Linked DNA regions of Breoghania sp. L-A4. The protein of the gene in region 2 binds, or shares a complex with, the protein of the main gene of each other region. Links are inferred from orthologs where the notes say so. Each region holds a gene or a part of one and is shown on either strand. Other genes may lie near its edges. The genes, in order: D1F64_RS01365 and dapF.

Evidence for each region.
Region 1: the proteins of dapF (region 2) and D1F64_RS01365 are in contact, whole or in part, in a solved structure (PDB 5YGU), measured with the Escherichia coli proteins. The link is inferred for Breoghania sp. L-A4 from one-to-one orthologs.

Annotation. Positions count from the first base shown.
Region 1 is NZ_CP031841.1:278,910-290,967, forward strand. Bases 4,513-7,353 are described here. They hold D1F64_RS01365 (RNA pyrophosphohydrolase), read right to left. Parts: upstream 6,263-7,353; coding sequence 5,762-6,262; downstream 4,513-5,761. Other genes in these bases: D1F64_RS01355 (acyl-CoA dehydrogenase family protein), read right to left, coding at 4,513-4,840; D1F64_RS01360 (glucose 1-dehydrogenase), read right to left, coding at 4,856-5,626; D1F64_RS01370 (divergent polysaccharide deacetylase family protein), read right to left, coding at 6,309-7,353. In the rest of the region: fdhF (formate dehydrogenase subunit alpha), read right to left, coding at 1-886; D1F64_RS01345 (NADH-ubiquinone oxidoreductase-F iron-sulfur binding region domain-containing protein), read right to left, coding at 888-2,561; D1F64_RS01350 (LysR family transcriptional regulator), read right to left, coding at 2,666-3,565; more of D1F64_RS01355, read right to left, coding at 3,632-4,512; more of D1F64_RS01370, read right to left, coding at 7,354-7,502; D1F64_RS01375 (S41 family peptidase), read right to left, coding at 7,640-8,968; D1F64_RS01380 (peptidoglycan DD-metalloendopeptidase family protein), read right to left, coding at 8,965-10,374; 23S rRNA (pseudouridine(1915)-N(3))-methyltransferase RlmH, read right to left, coding at 10,654-11,136; rsfS (ribosome silencing factor), read right to left, coding at 11,260-11,670; D1F64_RS01395 (nicotinate-nucleotide adenylyltransferase), read right to left, coding at 11,911-12,058. UniProt on the Escherichia coli protein: Master regulator of 5'-end-dependent mRNA decay.
Region 2 is NZ_CP031841.1:4,940,087-4,945,905, forward strand. Bases 15-2,878 are described here. They hold dapF (diaminopimelate epimerase), read left to right. Parts: upstream 15-921; coding sequence 922-1,836; downstream 1,837-2,878. Other genes in these bases: D1F64_RS22565 (response regulator transcription factor), read right to left, coding at 15-98; D1F64_RS22570 (L,D-transpeptidase family protein), read left to right, coding at 260-829; mtaB (tRNA (N(6)-L-threonylcarbamoyladenosine(37)-C(2))-methylthiotransferase MtaB), read left to right, coding at 1,845-2,878. Also shown: more of D1F64_RS22565, read right to left, coding at 1-14; more of mtaB, read left to right, coding at 2,879-3,101; signal recognition particle-docking protein FtsY, read left to right, coding at 3,119-4,408; D1F64_RS22590 (septation protein A), read left to right, coding at 4,492-5,136; D1F64_RS22595 (hypothetical protein), read right to left, coding at 5,159-5,557; D1F64_RS22600 (YkvA family protein), read left to right, coding at 5,747-5,819. UniProt on the Escherichia coli protein: Involved in the succinylase branch of the L-lysine biosynthesis and in the biosynthesis of the pentapeptide incorporated in the peptidoglycan moiety. Catalyzes the stereoinversion of LL-2,6-diaminopimelate (L,L-DAP) to meso-diaminopimelate (meso-DAP).

The DNA.
Region 1 (12,058 bases), 4.7 Mb from region 2 along the record:
CATCCTTGGGCGCGTCGTCGCGGCGGATCAGCGGCTCGGTCAGGCGGTGCGGATGGCGCACATAATCGTAGCCGAAGCGGCCCTTGACGCAGAGCCGGTTCTCGTTGGCCGGGCCGTCGCGGCCGTCGACCTGAACGATCTTGGCGTTCTTTACGGACACCTTGGTCTGGCAGCCGACGCCGCAATAGGGGCAGACGCTGTCGACGGTGTAATCCGCCCAGACGGTGCGCTTCTTGGCCTCGGCGTCCATCAGGGTTTTCTCGAACAGCGCGCCGGTGGGGCATGCCTGAACGCATTCGCCGCAGGCGACGCAGGTCGACAGACCCATCGGATCGTTGAGATCGAAGGTCGGCACCGTGTGGCCGCCGCGATAGCTCATGCCGATGACATCGTTGACCTGCACTTCGCGGCAGGCGCGCTCACACAGCCCGCACGAGATGCAGGCGTCCAGGTTCACGGCCATGGCGGGGTGGGAGATGTCGCGCGGCTTTGCCTGACCGGGCGCGTAACGGGAGGCGGAGACGCCGACCCGGTCCGACCATGTCCAGAAATCGCTGTCCGGATCGGGGCTCTCGTCGCGCTTGGGCTGGTCGGCCATCAGCAGCTCGAAGACCATGGCGCGCGCCTTTTCGGTGCGCTCGCCCTCGCTCTTCACCACCATGCCCTCGGACGGCGTGCGGATGCAGGATGCGGCCAGCGTGCGTTCGCCTTCCACTTCCACCATGCAGGCGCGGCAGTTGCCGTCCGAACGGTAGCCGGGCGAATCCTTGTGGCACAGATGCGGGATGGCGACGCCTTCGCGCTTGGCCACTTGCCAGATGGTTTCCCCGGGCTCGGCGACAACGTCGCGGCCGTTGAGAGAAAAGGTGATTCCCTGGGTGGTCATGTCACATGCCCTCCTTGGCGAAAAACGTCATGACGGTTCGGACCGGGTTCGACGCTGCCTGGCCGAGGCCGCAGATCGAGGCGTCGCGCATCACCTGTTCCAGATCGTGAATCAGGTCCTTGTCCCAGTTGCCGCTGGCCAGCAGGTCGACCATTTTCTCGGTGCCGGAGCGGCACGGCGTGCATTGGCCGCAGCTCTCGTGCTTGAAGAAGCGCATCAGGTTGAGCGCCGCCTGCCGCATGTCGTCCTTGTCGGACAGGATGACGACAGCGTGCGAGCCGACAAAGGAGCCATGCTTTTCCAGCGTGCCGAAATCGAGTGGGATGTCGCCGAGCGACGCCGGCAGGATGCCACCGGACGCGCCGCCGGGCAGATAGCCCTTGAAGGCGTGGCCATCGGCCATGCCGCCGCAGAATTCCTCGATCAGTTCGAGCACCGTGATGCCGGCCGGGGCCAGCTTGACGCCGGGGTTCTTCACGCGGCCTGAAACCGAGAAGGACCGCAGGCCCTTGTGGTCGCGGCGTCCCTGGCTTGCGAACCAATCCGCGCCCTTCTGCACGATGTCGCGAATCCAGAACAGGGTCTCGACGTTGTGGTTCAGGGTCGGGCGGCCGAACAGGCCCACTTGCGCGATATAGGGCGGCCGGTTGCGTGGCAGGCCACGCTTGCCCTCGATCGATTCGATCATCGCGGATTCCTCGCCGCAGATGTAGGCGCCCGCGCCGCGCCGCAGATCGATGCCGATCTCCTTGGTCAGGCCCGCGGCATCGAGCGCCGCGATCTCGCGTGTCAGGATCTCGTGGGCGGCCGGATATTCGTCGCGCAGATAGATGTAGATGCGCTGCGCGCCGACCACATTGGCGGCGATCAGCGCGCCTTCCAGCATGCGGTGCGGATCGCTTTCCAGATAGGCGCGGTCCTTGAAGGTGCCGGGCTCTCCCTCGTCGGCGTTGACCGTCATCAGCCTCGGGCTGGGCTGCTCGCGCACGATGGACCACTTGCGGCCCACGGGAAAGCCCGCGCCGCCAAGTCCGCGCAGGCCCGCGTCCGACATCAGCTCGATGAGACTTTCCACCGTGTGCTCGCCGGCCTTGACGGCCTTCAGCAGCGCATAGCCGCCGTCCGCCTGATAGGCCGCGAGGTCGGTGTAGGCGGGAATCTCCGGCGTGGTATCGCCGGCCGCGATGGTGGAGATGATCTTGCCTTCGTCGGCCACGTCGACCGCGCGTTTGCCGACCTGCGCCGCAGGTGCGTGCTGACACCGGCCGATGCACGGCACCCGCTGCACGCGCACGTTCTGGCTGTCGCACAGGCCCTCGAGCCTTTCGGCGAGCGCCTCACCTCCGGCCAGCGCGCAGGAGAGCGAATCGCAGACGCGGACGGTCAGCGGCGCCGGCGCCGTGCCGTCTTCGGTGACGATGTCGAAATGGTGGTAGAAGCTGGCGACCTCGAACACCTCGGCCTGCGACAGACGCATCGCATCAGCGAGCGCGCGCAGGTGGCGGGCATGCAAGCAGCCAAACTTGTCCTGGAGCTTGTGCAGATGCTCAATCAGCAGATCGGGCGTGCGGGCCTCCTCACCAAGCAGGGTTTCGACATCGTAAAGCGCGGTCAGGTCAAGTGGCCGGCCTTTCGGTTTCGAATTATCCCGGCGCTTCGCGCCATTTTTGAGCATGTCTTTCTCCCGTGTCCCCGAAACCGGGACTTACCCTCCATTAGATTAGTATTATGGCCACGACGGCAAATCGCGAATGCGGATCGGTTGATTTGCTTTGATTATCAAACTGATCGCATCGGGTGCTGCAGGTTTTCGGCGAGTTCGATCAGACGCTTCGTGACGGGCAGGACCGGGTCACGGTCGGGAATGATCAGGCCGACGCTCTGGGTTATCTCCGGCGTCGTCAGCGGCAGAGCGATCAGCCCCTCGAGATTATGATTGGTCGCCTGGGCTTCCGGCAGCACAGTCGCGAAATGGCCCGTGCGCACATTGCTGAGAATGCCGGTGAAGGAATTGGTAACCACGTGCGGCTCAGGCGCCTTCTGGACCGAGGCGAAGGCCGCATTGACGATGCGGCGGTTCTGCATGTCATCGCTGAGCAGGCACAATGGCAAGGCCGCCGCCGCCGCCCAGCTAATGCCCGTGCCGGCGGGCCGCGCGAGCAAGTCCGGCGAGCCGACGAGGCAATAACGCTCGGTGAACAATGGCACCGTGCGAACGCCGCGCAGCGGTTCGTTGGTCAGATAGGAAACGCCGGCTTCCAGGGAATAGTCGTCGAGTCCCGCCTGTATGGCGATCGAGGTGCGCGACAGGATCGTCACCGATACCGCCGGGTGGACGGCCGCAAAGGCTCCCGTCAGCCAACCGCAGGCCGGCAGCGCAGAGGGCACCACGCCAAGGGTCAGCTTGCCCGACAACACATCGCGCGCGTCGGCCATGTCCTGAATCAGTCCGTCGCAATCGGCGAGGATGCGCCGCGCCCACGACAGGACCCGTTCGCCTTCGGCGGTGAAACCTTCAAAACGTTGGGCGCGTTCGACAATCGGCGCGCCGAGTTCTTCTTCCAGCTTGCGGATGCGCGCGGAGAACGCGGGTTGAGAGATACTGCTGGCCGCGGCGGCGCGGGCGAAATGGCGATGCTCCGCAAGCGCCACGACGAGACGAAGATCCTTGACATCCATGCCGTCCGCATTCCTCTCCCGTTTCCCGCGCGGCCCGTCAAGGTCCGCCTGCCGCGCACAGCGACCTCAGGCGCCCCATTGCCAGAAGTCGCCGCCTTCCGCGTCATAGGCGCGCGCCAGCACCATCTTGTGCACCTCGGAAGCGCCATCCACGAGACGCGCACACCGTGCATAACGATAGATCCATTCGAGCACCGTGTCGTTGGAATAGCCTCGTGCGCCGTTGAGCTGGATACCGGTGTCCGCAGCCTTGTGCAGCGTGTCGGCCACGTGGATCTTGGCGCTGGACACTTCTTTTCGGGCGCGGTCGCCCCCATCGAGCTTCCAGGCGGCATGCATCACCAACAGGCGGCCGATCTGGATGTCGTGCGCGAGCTCGCCGAGCGCCGTCTGGACGGATTCGCGCGCGCCAAGTTTCACACCGAAGCCCTCACGAGTGGAGACATAGTCCTGAGTGATCTCCATGCACCGCTTGGAAAGCCCCAGCCAGCGCATGCAATGGGTCAGGCGCGCCGGCCCCAGGCGGATTTGCGTCACCTTCAAGCCGTCACCGACCTGCATCAGCCGATCACGGTCCGAAATCTCCAGCCCGTCGAATTCCAGCTCGCAGACGCCGCCGTGCTCATCCGGCCCCATGTTGTCGATCCGCCGCACGATGCGCCAGCCAGGTTGGTCGCGGTGAAACAGGAAAGCTGTCAAGTGCTTGCGCGTCTCGTTCGGGTCCGTGCTGGTGCGCGCCATCAAGATGAAGTGCTTGGCGATCGCGGCGCCCGAGATGAACCACTTGCGGCCATAAATTCTCCACACGTTGCCGTGGCGTTCCGCGCGGGTTTGAATCATGCCGGGATCCGAGCCGCCGCCGGGATGAGGCTCCGTCATCACGAAGGAGGAATTGACCTCCCCGTCGACGATTGGCTGCAGCCAGCGTTCCCTCTGGTCATCGGTCCCGACCATTTCAAGAAGGCGCATGTTGCCGTCGTCGGGTGCGGCGCAATTGAAGGCGGAGGGGCCGAAAATCGACCGGTTGGCTTCCTCGTAGAACGCCGCCTGGCCGATCATCGGCAGACCGAGACCGCCACGCGTCTTGGCCATCTGCGGCGCCCACAGCCCGGCCGCCTTTGCCTTGGCGCGCAACTGGTCTCGCAGCTCCAGGCGAATATTCTCGAACTCGTCGAAATTCGCCTTGTCCGCTTCCAGCGGGATGATGTGCTCATCGACGAATGCGCGGACCTGCGTGCGCAGCGCGTCGTGATGGGGATCGAGCGTGAAGTCCATGACCATGGTCCGATTTTACAAGGCGCTGACCAGATGGCCGCCGTCCACGGGAATCACCGCGCCGTTGATGTAGGAGCCCGCATCCGTCGCCAGCAGCAGGAAGGGCGCGTCCAGCTCCGCAAGCCGGCCGATGCGGCGCATCGGGATGCGCTTGATCATCACCTCGGCGCGCGGCGTCTTGAAAAACGCGCGGTTGATCTCGGTGTCGAAGTAGCCCGGGGCGATGGCGTTGACCCGAATGTTGAAACGGGCGAGTTCGCCGGCCAGGCCCTTGGTCATCTGCACGACACCGGCCTTGGAGATGGCATAGGGCACAACGCCCGGAGCGACCCGAAGGCCGAGGATGGAGGCGATATTGATGATGGCGCCGCCCGAGCCGGTCTCCCGCCAGCGCCGCGCCGCCGCCATGGCCGTCAGCCATACGCCGCGCAGGTTGACGTCCATTACCGCGTCGAAATCCTCGACGCTCTGATCCACGGATAGCCCGTCACGGGCGGTCCCGGCGTTGTTGACCAGCACATCGAGCCCGCCGAAGGCGTTGAAAACCGTCTGCATGCACGTTTCGATCGATGCCTCGTCGCTCACATCCAGCGCCACGGCCAGGACCTCGGCCGCGCCCGCCTGCTCAAGCGCCGCGCGCAATGCCTCGAGCCTGTCGGTGCGGCGCGCGGCAATGGCGACACGCGCGCCGCAGCGCGCGCAGGTTTTTGCGAAATGCGCGCCAATACCGCTGGACGCGCCGGTGATCAAAATGCTGCGCCCGGCCAGCATGCCTCCCAGATCCATCCGATCCTCCCAAACCGTTTGGAGCTCACTGTAGAACCAAGCACCGGGTCGCGTCACGTGCCTTGACGAAATTTGGGAAAGGGATTCAGTTGGATAGGGGATGATCGGCGCGGGTTCGGCAGACCGGGCGGCAACCTATGCGGTAAACTGCGAAAACGTCGCCACGACCTTTTCATAGACATCCCGTTTGAACGGAATGATCAACTGGGGAAGGTTCTCGGCCTTTTCCCAGCGCCAGGCGGAAAACTCCGGCTTGTGGCCGTGCGGCGGCTTGATAACGTCGATCTCGCTGTCGTCGCCCTCAAACCGGAACGCGAACCATTTCTGGGTCTGGCCGCGATATTTGCCCTTCCAGGCCTGGCCCGCAACCGCGGCCGGAAGATCGTAGCTGTACCAATCGGTGGCTTCGGCCAGCAGCGAGATGGATGAGACACTGGTCTCCTCAAACAGCTCGCGCCTGGCGGCCGCAAGCGGATCCTCGCCCTTGTCGATACCGCCCTGCGGCATCTGCCAGCGGTGAGCGGCATCCTCCTGCTCCGGACCATCCATGCGCCTGCCGACCCATACCAGCCCGTCGCGGTTGATCAGCATTACGCCGACGCACGGGCGATGAGTGAGCGGAGGGGTGTCGGACATCGGTATCCTCGGTGGCGGGCGAAGGGAAGAGCAGATATGTGGCCGCTCAGTTGGAGGGCACTCTGTTGCGCACCGATGCGCTGAGCGGCACAAGGCGCAGGCCTCGCGCTTCAAGGCTCTGCGCCCATTCGCTGATCCGCTCGATGGAAATCGGCAGCGCCGAAGCCGAACCGATGGCCAGCCCCTTGGTGCGCGCGGTGGCCTCGAGTTTGAGCAGCCGCGCGTCGATCTCGTCTTTTGACGGCACCGCGTCAAGCACCACGTCGGCTCCCGCATAGGGCGTGCGGGTGGCGTTGGAGAGCGCCGCAACCGTGCTGCGCGGCGAGGAGCCGTCGTCGAAATACATCAGCCCGCGGCGCTTGAGTTCCTCGAGCACCGGTTTGATGGCCGCCGCTTCGGCGGTGAAACGCGCGCCCATGAAGTTGCCCACGCCGACATAATTGGAAATCCGGCTCATCAGCCAGTGCAGCCGGTCCGCGTTGGCCTGCGGTGACAGCTTCACCAGAAGCGTGTGCGGGCCGGGATCGTTGTCAGGGAAATCGTACGGTTCGAGGGGGATCTGCAGCAGAAGTTCATGACCGGCCTGGCGCGCGCGCGTCTGCCAGCGGTCGAGGCTGGCGCCATAGGGCGCGAAGGAAAGGGTCACGTCCGCCGGCAGCTTGGCGATCGCCTCCTGAGTGCCCGTCTGGCTGAGACCCAGGCCACCCACGACGATGGCGATGCTGGCCACACCGACGCTCTGGGTGTCATAGGGGCGGGCGTAAAAGTCGAGTGCCCGGGCGCCGTCGTCGCCGATCCGCGGCAGCGGGCCGTAGCGGCCTTCCTCGGTTATCCGGTCGTCGGGCGTGGTCGTCAGGCTGCGTTCACCATCGAGCCCGGCGATCTGGCCACCGGTGGTGCCGTCAGGCAGCACGGGGTCGAAATGCACCGCTGCGTCTTCCGGCGTCACGCCATCGCCCGTCATCCCGTTCGCCGCACCCTCGCCGGCGCCTTGCTGGTCGATGGTCGGACGGATGCCGACGACCGAGATGTCGCGGGCCGAAACGTTGCGCGGGTTCTTGTTGATGGCCACCACGGCAGAGGGTTCGCCCCCGTTGGGATCGTCGACGAATCCGATCCAGACCGTCGCTGCGATGAGAATCACCGCGATGATCGTCATGCCGATCAGGCCGAGCGGAATGCGAAACTGCACCCGTCCGCTTTTCAGCCCCAAGGGGGCGGTCAGTTCATCCGCCGCCATGACAAAATCCACCCGATAGCCGCATTTCAGCCGCGCGTGATCGCGCAACCGCTGTTCGTGTCAGCTCGTCCCGTGCGCGCGTCGCGCGCATAAAACGGGCCGGGCGCAACAGGTGCGCCCGGCCCGCGTCTCATGCATCAGTTCGGCACACCGGCATTGGGGTCCGGCGGGAACTTCTGGTTGATCTTGATACCGCGCAGAAGATCAAAGGCGAAATGCAGCTGCTTGTCATCCTTGGCGTCCGGCGGAACGTAGGCCTGCGAGCCTGTCTGCTCGCTGCCGTCTTCCGATTCCAGATGGCCGCGCAGGTTCGCCTCGCCGCGTGTCTCGAGCTTGCCCTTCAGCTCCTCAGGCAGCTCCTGCAGGATCTCGATGTCCGGCACGATGCCCTTGGCCTGGATCGAGGTGCCCGACGGGGTGAAGTAGCGTGCCGTGGTCAGCCGGATCGCGCCATTGGCGCCAAGCGGGATGATCGTCTGAACGGAACCCTTGCCGAAGGATCGGGTGCCCAGGATGGTGCCGCGGCGATGGTCCTGCAGGGCGCCTGCCACGATTTCGGATGCGGAGGCCGATCCGCCATTGACCAGAACGATCACCGGCTTGCCCTTGGACAGATCGCCCGAACGGGCATTGTAGCGCTGGCTCTCGTCGTTGTTGCGGCCGCGGGTGGAGACAATCTCGCCGCGATCGAGGAACGCATCGGACACGGCGATCGCCTGATCGAGCAGCCCGCCGGGATTGTTGCGCAGATCGACGATGTACCCCTTGAGGTCCTTCTCGGCGATTTCACCGGACAGTTCCGCGATCGCATTTTTCACGCCGTCATAGGTCTGTTCGTTGAACTGCGTGATGCGGATGTAACCGATGTCGTCTTCCTTGCGCCAGCGCACGGAGCGGATGCGGATCACGTCGCGCCTGACGGTGATCTCGATCGGCTCTTCCATAGTGCCGCGACGGATGCGCAACTGGATGTCGGTCTGCACCGGCCCGCGCATCTTCTCCACCGCCTCGTTGAGCGTGAGACCCTGGACGGCCTCGCCGTCCAGATGGGTGATCAGATCGCCGGCCATGACGCCGGCGTGGAACGCCGGCGTGTCGTCGATCGGTGTCACCACCTTGACGAAGCCGTCCTCCATGGTGACCTCGATACCGAGGCCGCCGAACTCACCGCGCGTCTGAACCTGCATGTCGCGGAAGCTTTTGGGCGACATGTAGCTCGAATGCGGATCGAGCGAGGTCAACATGCCGTTGATGGCGGATTCGATCAGTTCCGCATCGTCGGGTGTCTCCACATAATCGGAGCGGATCCGCTCGAACACGTCACCAAACAGATGCAACTGCCTGTAGGTGTCGGAAGCGGCCGCGTTTGCGGCGCTGCCGATCATGAACTCTGTCTGCGACAGGGTGACCACCGCGGTGGCGCCAAGCAAGGCGCCGGCGAGCAACAACGAGGCTTTCCGTATCATCCGCGAACCTTTTCATCTTCCGGGCGCGCCCACCAGGGCGCGGGATCGATTGAAGTGCCGTCTTTTCGAAACTCAATATAGAGCACAGGACGCGTGGACCCCAGGTCAAGCATCGTCGCACTGGCCAGCTTGGGAATTCCCATGACCGCGACAGGCTCTCCCGCCAGGACAAACTGTCCCAGATCCACATCGATTCGATCCATGCCGGCGAGCAGGACATGATAGCCACCGCCCGCGTTCAGGATCAAGAGTTGGCCGTAGCTGCGAAATGGCCCCGCGTAGACCACCCAGCCGTCAGCGGGCGCGGTCACACTGGCGCCGCTGCGCGCGGCAATCGACATTCCCTGCGTGTGCGCGCCAAAGCCGTCATCCGTGCCAAAGTCGCGCAGCACGGCGCCGTTCACCGGCATGCCGAGCAGACCCTTCGCCCGGGCGAATGTGATCGCCGGACTCAGACGACCGGGATCGGCGAAGGGATCATCGTCGCGGTGCGCGGCACGGGTGCGCGCCTCGTGCTCGGCCGCATCCCGGGCGGCCTGCTGGGTCGCGCCGATTTCCGCTTCCAGTTTTCTGATCAGATCCTGCAGCGAGGTGGCCGCCTGCGCCAGCTCCTGCGCGCGAGCACTCTCCGCCTCGAGCTTCTCGCGCGAGGCTGTTTCCTGCTCGCGCTTGGCCTCGATCAGCAATTCCACCCGCGACCGTTCCTCGGCCAGACGCATTGAGTCGCTTTTCAGGCGATCACGTTCGCCGGCGATATCATCGTGCAGGCTTGTCAGCTGCTGCAAGTCGCCCGCAAGCGCTTCGGCTTCCGTGCGGATTTCCGGCATCACCGCGTTGAGCAGCATCGCACTGCGCACGGCGGCCAGCGCATCCTTGGGCCGCACCGCCAGCGCCGGCGGCGGACGTCGGCCGATCCGCTGCAGCGTCGCCAGCACTTCGGCCAGCACGCCGCGCCGATCATTGAGTGACGCGCGGACGCTCACCACGTTCATGCGCAAACGGCCCAGTCGCTCCTCGGTCGCATCCAACTCGCCCTCCAGCGCATGCACGCGCTGGGCGGTGCGCAACAGATCGGCATTGAGCGTGTCGCGATCGCGGTTGATCGCATCGATCTCGCGCTTGAGTTCCGCCTGGCGTTCCTCGGTCAGGCTGATGTCGCGCGTCAGCGCCTGCAGTTCCTGTTCGTGTGCCTGTTTGGCGCGTTCCGCCTCGGTCTGAGCGGCGCCCGCATCTTCAGCGACAAGCTCCGCGGCGTCGGGGTCGACCTCGCTCTGGGTTGCCGCTGCGGATGTTGCCGCCGCCGTGAGCAGCAGAAGCGGTATCGATACACCACACAGCCAGGCGCGCAGCGCGAAACGCACCTCGCCACACGCGGCGCGGGCGCCCATGCGATGGAAGCCCGTCACTCCTGATCCTGCCGGAATTGCACTGATTCCGCGACGGTGCGCCGTCACCTTGTCCTCCGTTCAGGCCACCAGCCAAACGGCTGTCTCGAGCCTGATGGTCGCGCCAGTAACTCACCCCGTCGAGTATGTCAGCGGCCGATTAACGAAACGTCAACCATAAGATTCCGGGGGCTCTTCTTCGTATCGGCAGATTGCGGCGACAAACAGGCGCGATGAGTCCGCAGTAGCCGCAGTGCACACCTGGTAAACAGCACGTGTTCAGGCCGGGTCCAGCGGCTCTTAGGAACGATGATATGGATGACCCGCAAGGATGGATATGGCGCGGTAAACCTGCTCTGCGAGGAGAATGCGCACGAGCTGGTGCGGCCATGTCATCGCGCCGAAGGAAAGCTTGAGATCGGCGCGCGCCAGAAGCGCCTCGCCGTGTCCGTCCGCGCCGCCGATGACAAAGGCGAGATCGGAGACACCGTCATCGCGCCAGCGCCCGATGCGGGCGGCGAAATCCGGGCTTGGCATTGTCTTGCCGCGCTCGTCCAACGCCACCAGCACGCAGCGCTCCGGAAGGGCGGCGAGCAAGGCTTCGGCTTCTGCCTGCTTGCGGTCCTGCGCGCGGGAGGCGCGTGATTCCGCCAGTTCTATGATGTCGGGACCTGAGAACCCCAGCGCCGGGCCGCTCTTGCGCGCGCGATCGAGATAGCGCGCAAGAAGATCCCTGTCGGCACCGGCCTTGATCCGGCCGATACCGGCTATGGTGATCCGCATGCGCCAGTCTCTGTGTCACAACCGATGCGACGCCACAGCGCCAGGATGGGCGCCGCGCGGGCCGCTCGGGTTCATCGTCAGCCGTATCCGCGAGCGGCCGCCTTCAGCGCGCTCCCGAAGACGTCAGTTCGAGTACTGCGGCTGCGTGTCGGTCTCGGCGGACCACATCTTCTCGATGTTGTAGAAGCTCCGCACTTCGGGCCGGAACAGATGCACGATGATGTCGCCGGTATCGACCAGCACCCAGTCGCAATGGGGCAATCCCTCGACGCGCGGAGCGCCCAGACCGGCCTTCTTGAGATCCCGGATGAGATGATCAGCGACGGCGCTGACATGACGGTGCGACCGGCCGCTCGCGACGATCATGTGATCGGCGATGGCGGTCTTCCCGAAAATGTCGATGGAGACAATGTCCTCGGCCTTTGAATCATCAAGGCTGGCAAGGACGACAGACAGCGGATCCGCGATATCACTCGACTGGATCGCTGCTTCATGAGGATCGCGGAGCACCGCGCCCTCGTTTTTAGATGTCATGGTCAGGTGTATAGCCTTTTCGCCATGCGTTACGTGTTCCGCGTTCATCGACATCCCCGATGGGGTTTGCACTTCGGGTGCAACACCGTCGGGAGCAATACCATAGAACCAGGCCAACAAACGCATTCTCGAGTGGTGTGCCGCATATACTACGCGCGGCCATATAGCCACTCTATTGTCAGGATATGCTCTCGGATGCGTCTATTTCAAGACATTCCCAAAGGCACGGTTACGGAAATCTCAGGTTGTTGCCGAACGGCGACGCAATTCGGTCGATGAAATCGGGTCTCGCGGTCCGTGTAGGAAGGTCCAGGCGGGCGCCCGCATCGCGGCCAGCGCGGAGGCGTCACGCTCTGGGACGCGCTGCGCGGCATAAGCATGGGCCAGC
Region 2 (5,819 bases):
GTCTCGGTCTCGAACTCCTCGAACAGCGACAACTGCTCGACCAGCGCCTCGCGCAGGTCGGTGTCGTCGTCGACGATCATGATTTTCCGGGCCGTCATGTGTTCTTCCCTTCGCCGCGTCGCGCCAGGGGTTGACGCCCCTGTCCGCCCCCAACATGGAGAGCCAAAATCAAAATTGCGATAAATACATAGATGTGATTATGACATCATCTGGTCAAAATGCGATCACGGCGATGTGATGCTGTGCCGCGGGAGGCGGAATGCGACCCGATAACCGAGCCAATCCGGCGATCCGGAGCGAAAGATGCGCGCAGGCACCCTGTCTGCGGGTACGCGCCCTGCCGGGCAGCCGGACACGCGGCCGGCTGACGTTTGGCACGCTCGACGTGCCCTGCGCGCTTGGGCGAAGCGGGCTAACCCGCCGCAAGCGCGAAGGCGACGGCGCCACGCCCATGGGCTCATTCGCGCTTCTTCGCGCCTACTTTCGCGCGGATCGCCAGCCGCGTCCCGAGAGCAACCTGCCGCTGCGCGCCTTGCGGCCGGATGACGGCTGGTGCGACGACGCGCATGACGGACGCTACAACATGCACGTCACGCTGCCCTTCAACCCCTCGCACGAATGCCTGTGGCGTTCGGACCGGCTATACGACGTCATCGTGGTGCTGGACTACAACCTGCGGCCGCGCGTACGCGGCGGCGGCAGCGCCATTTTTTTCCATGTGGCGCGGGAGGGTTTTGCGCCCACGGAAGGCTGCGTGGCCGTGGCGCCTGACGCCATGCGGCGCATTCTGGCGCGCATTGGCCCTGGCATGACAATGCGCATCGGCTGAGCGGCGTTTGCCACGCCCGGCGCCATTGCGTCTTGTGCCTCCGCCAAGGGTGGCAATCACGGCATGTTTCCGCCATATAGAGACCAGCAGACATGAAACCGGAACCCCGCACGACCATGGGCTCAAGCGTGATCCCCTTCCTCAAGATGAACGGCCTCGGCAATGACTTCGTCATCTTCGATGGCCGTGAGGATCCCGTGCGTCTGAGCAACGTGCAGATCGCGGCGATCGGCGACCGCGCGCGCGGCATCGGCTTCGACCAGATGATCATCGTGGAGAAATCCGCGCTCGGGGTCGACGCCTTCATGCGCATCTACAACCGCGACGGCGGACAAGTGGATGCCTGCGGCAACGCCACGCGCTGCATCGGCCGCTTGCTGATGGAGGAATCCGGCACCGACCGAGTAACGATCGAGACCAACGCTGGCCTGCTGTCGGCCTACGCCACGGACGACGAGACCCGCGTCACCGTCGACATGGGCGCGCCGAAATTCGACTGGCAGGACATCCCGCTGGCGGAGGAATTCCGCGACACCCGCGCCATTGAGCTGCAGATCGGCCCCATCGATGATCCGGTGCTGCATTCACCCGCGGTCGTCAACGTCGGCAATCCGCATGCCATCTTCTGGGTCGACGATGACATCGAGAACTACGACCTGGAACGTTTCGGGCCGCTTCTGGAAAATCACCCGATCTTCCCCGAGCGCGCCAACATCTCGCTGGCCCGTATCACCGGAGAGAACGAGATCCAGCTCAAGGTCTGGGAACGCGGCGTCGGCCTGACCCGCGCCTGCGGCACCGCCGCCTGCGCCGTGGCCGCCGCCGCCGCGCGCAAGAAGCTGACGAGCCGCCATGTCACCGTGACATTGCCCGGCGGCCCGTTGGTGCTGGATTGGCGCGAGGACGACGACCACCTGCTGATGACCGGCGACACGGAGCTGGAATTCGAGGGCACGATCGATCTCGAGACGCTCAGCTGGTCGCGCGACGAGCAAGGAGCCGCGTGACGCGTCCCATGAGCATCGATGTCCTCACCTTCGGCTGCCGGTTGAACGCCTACGAATCGGAAATCATGCGCCACGAGGCGGAATCCGCCGGATTGGACAACGCCATCCTGGTGAACACCTGCGCGGTGACCAGCGAGGCCGTGCGGCAGGCGCGCCAGTCGATCCGCAAGGCCAGGCGCGAGAACCCCGGCGCCCGCATCATTGTCACCGGCTGCGCCGCCCAGACCGAATCCGAAACCTTTGCAGGCATGGACGAGGTCGATCTCGTCATCGGCAACACCGAGAAGCTGGAGCGCGGCTCCTATGCCCGCGTGGCCGATTTCGGCATCGACGCCAGCGAGAAGGTGCGCGTCAACGACATCATGAGCGTGCGCGAGACCGCCGACCACCTGATCGACGGACTGGAAGGCCGGGCGCGCGCCTTCGTGCAGATCCAGAACGGCTGTGATCACCGCTGCACCTTCTGCATCATCCCCTTCGGCCGCGGCAACTCGCGCTCGGTTCCCATGGGCGTCATTGTCGGCCAGATCCGCCGTCTGGTGGAAAACGGCTACCGCGAGATCGTGCTCACCGGCGTCGATATTACCTCGTACGGGACCGATCTGCCGGGCGCGCCGCGCCTGGGCGCGCTGGTGCGGAAAATTCTCAAGCTGGTGCCGGAACTCGGACGGCTGCGGCTCTCGTCAATCGATTCCATCGAGACGGACGACGATCTGATACGCGCGATCGCCGAGGAAGAGCGGCTGATGCCGCATTTCCACCTGAGCCTGCAGGCCGGCGACGACATGATCCTCAAGCGCATGAAACGACGGCATCTGCGCGCCGACACCATCCGTTTTTGCGACGAGGTCCGCCGCCTGCGTCCCGATGTGATCTTTGGCGCCGACATCATCGCGGGCTTTCCGACCGAAACCGAGGCGATGTTCGACAACACGCTGTCGATCGTCGACGAATGCGGCCTCACGCATCTGCACGTGTTTCCCTTCTCGCCACGCGAGGGAACGCCCGCCGCGCGCATGCCACAGCTCGCCCGGCCGCTCGTCAAGCAGCGCGCTGCCCGCCTGCGCGCCAAGGGAGAGAAAACATTGGCCCGCCATCTCGCCAGCGAGGTCGGCCTGACCCGTCGGCTCCTCATCGAGCTCAATGGCCTTGGCCGCACGGAACAGTTCACGCCGACGGAAATCGCCAACGGCGAACCCGGCACCATTGTCTCGGCCCGCATCACGGGTCACAGCCAGCGTCGTCTGCTGGCGGAAGCGGCCTGAGGGGCGACACGCAGTTCATGGCAGACATCGAAAAACGTGGGCTCTTCTCACGCCTGTTCAAGGGCTCCGAAAGGCCCGTGACGCCCGAGACCGATACGCAGGACGCGGATCCGGCGGCGGAAGTCCTGGCCACCGAGGCCCCGGCAACGCAGACCCTCGAACCTGCCGGTCCCGCCGATGTCGCGACGGACGCTGCTGTGGAAATCCCCGCCGCGGAGGAAGCGGCCGCCGCGCCGTTGGTCACCGACGCCGCCCTGCCGCAGGTCGTGGATGAGGCCATCGCCGAGGCGCTTGAGGCCGATCCGCCTTCTGGGCGCGTCGTCACGGATGATACAGATGCGGAACCAGCCGAAGACGCCACTGGCAACGAAACGCCTGAGTCGGAAAAGCGCTCCTGGTTCCAGCGCCTGAAGCAGGGTCTGTCGCGGTCCTCTTCCGCGCTGTCGGACAACATCACGGGCGTGTTCCGCAAGCGCAAGCTCGACGACGCGGCACTCGAGGAACTCGAGGATATCCTCATCCAGGCCGATCTCGGGGTCGAAACGGCGATGGCCATCACCGAACGGCTCGCCGAAGGCCGCTACGACAAGGAGATCTCCGGCGAGGAGGTCAAGGCCGTGCTCGCCGAGGAAGTGGAGAAGGTGCTGGCGCCCGTCGCCCTGCCGCTCGATCTGGACAGCGGCCACAAGCCTCACGTGGTGCTGATGGTCGGCGTCAACGGCACCGGCAAGACCACGACGATCGGCAAGCTGGCCGCCAAGCTGACCAGTGAGGGAAAGACTGTCATGATGGCCGCGGGCGACACCTTCCGCGCCGCCGCCGTCGAGCAGTTGAAGATCTGGGGCGCGCGCACCGGGTCCACCGTAGTGTCGCGCGACACCGGCGCCGATGCCGCAGGCCTCGCCTTCGAGGCGCTGCAGCATGCGGTCAGGGACGGCGTCGACGTGCTGCTGATCGACACCGCCGGCCGGCTTCAGAACCGCGCCGAGCTGATGGCCGAACTGGAAAAGGTCGTCCGAGTCATCAAGAAGCAGATGCCCGACGCGCCGCATACCGTGTTGCTGACGCTGGACGCCACCACCGGCCAGAACGCCGTGCAACAGGTGGAGATCTTCGGGCGCACCGCCGGCGTCACCGGCCTGGTGATGACCAAGCTCGACGGGACCGCGCGCGGCGGCATTCTGGTGGCGATCGCCGCCAAGTTCGGGTTGCCGGTGCATTTCATCGGCGTCGGCGAAGGCATCAACGACCTCGAGCCGTTTTCGGCGAGTGACTTCGCCAAGGCGATCGTGGGCGGAACAGAGTAGGCGCACCGCCGCTTTCTGACCGGCCTCGATCCAGGCATGATGCAAATAGAGCTGAGCATGCAGAGCAAAAGGACCTGACACCCGTGGAATTCGAACACGATCCCAACGCGCCCGATCGCGAGGAAATCAATCCGCTCTTGAAACTGGCGCTGGAGCTGGGGCCATTGGCGGTGTTCTTCTTCGCCAACGCGCGCGGCGAGAGCCTGGCGAAACTGTTTCCCGCCCTGGGGGATCTTGGCGGCCCGCTGTTCGTCGCCACCGCCGCCTTCATGGTGGCCATCACAATCTCGCTGGTCGTCTCCTACGTGCTGACGCGGCGGCTGCCGGTGATGCCCGTGGTTACCGGTGTGGTGGTGCTGGTGTTCGGCGGATTGACGCTCTATTTGCACGACGAGCTGTTCATCAAGCTCAAGCCGACCATCGTCAACGCCCTGTTCGGCGCGGTGCTGCTGGGCGGGCTGCTCTTTGGAAAATCGTTGCTGGGCTATGTGTTTGACAGCGTCTTCAAGCTCGATGCAGAAGGCTGGCGCAAGCTGACCCTGCGCTGGGGGCTGTTCTTTTTCTTTCTCGCGGTGCTCAACGAAGTCGTCTGGCGCTCGTTTTCGACCGACTTCTGGGTGTCGTTCAAGGTTTTCGGCATGATGCCGATCACTTTCCTGTTCACCCTGTCGCAGCTGCCGCTGATCTCGAAGCACTCGCTTGTGCCGCTCGGCGAAAAGCGGGACTAAGGCGCTTTCGGGATCGCGCGGGTCAGGTCGCCAGATTGATCTTGTGCTCTTCGTCGGGATCCCGGTGGGGGCCGTAGACGACTCCCGGTGCGGTCCCGGGATAGAGCGGCGTGCGCCCTTCGTCCTTCAGATGCCGCGCGCCTTCATGCCGCATACCCAGCGCCTGCCTGGCGTGTTCCGCAGTCGCCTGATAGGCGGCGACCCCGTCGAGCCGCGGCGCCTCTTCATGATGCGCGTCGACAAACACCGCCGGATCCTCGGCGGCATCCGCGATTGCTTCGCGCTCGGCATCGTCGTGCGGCACGATCTCGGTATGCGCCGGATCGTTTCGATCGTGCCCCTTACGATGATGATCGGTCGAATGATCCGCCGCCTTGATGAGCGGAACGGGTGGCTGCAGCCTTTCCACAGTGTATGACATGTCGGGCCTCCTGCCGGGCCTTCTGGCCCGATGATGGCCGGATCCCGTGCGCGGCCATACTGTAGTGTCGCAAGAATTTGTTAATCAATGCTTACGCAAGGTTAATCGTGAAAACTGCGCATATTCCCCGAAATTGGGCATTTCATCGCCTCAATTCACGCTAAACTCGGCTTCAGGGAAGGATCCGGGATGCGCGAATACACCGACGAATCACTGCGCAAGGCGCTGGATGGCGAGATCATCGCACCCGGCGAACCCGTGC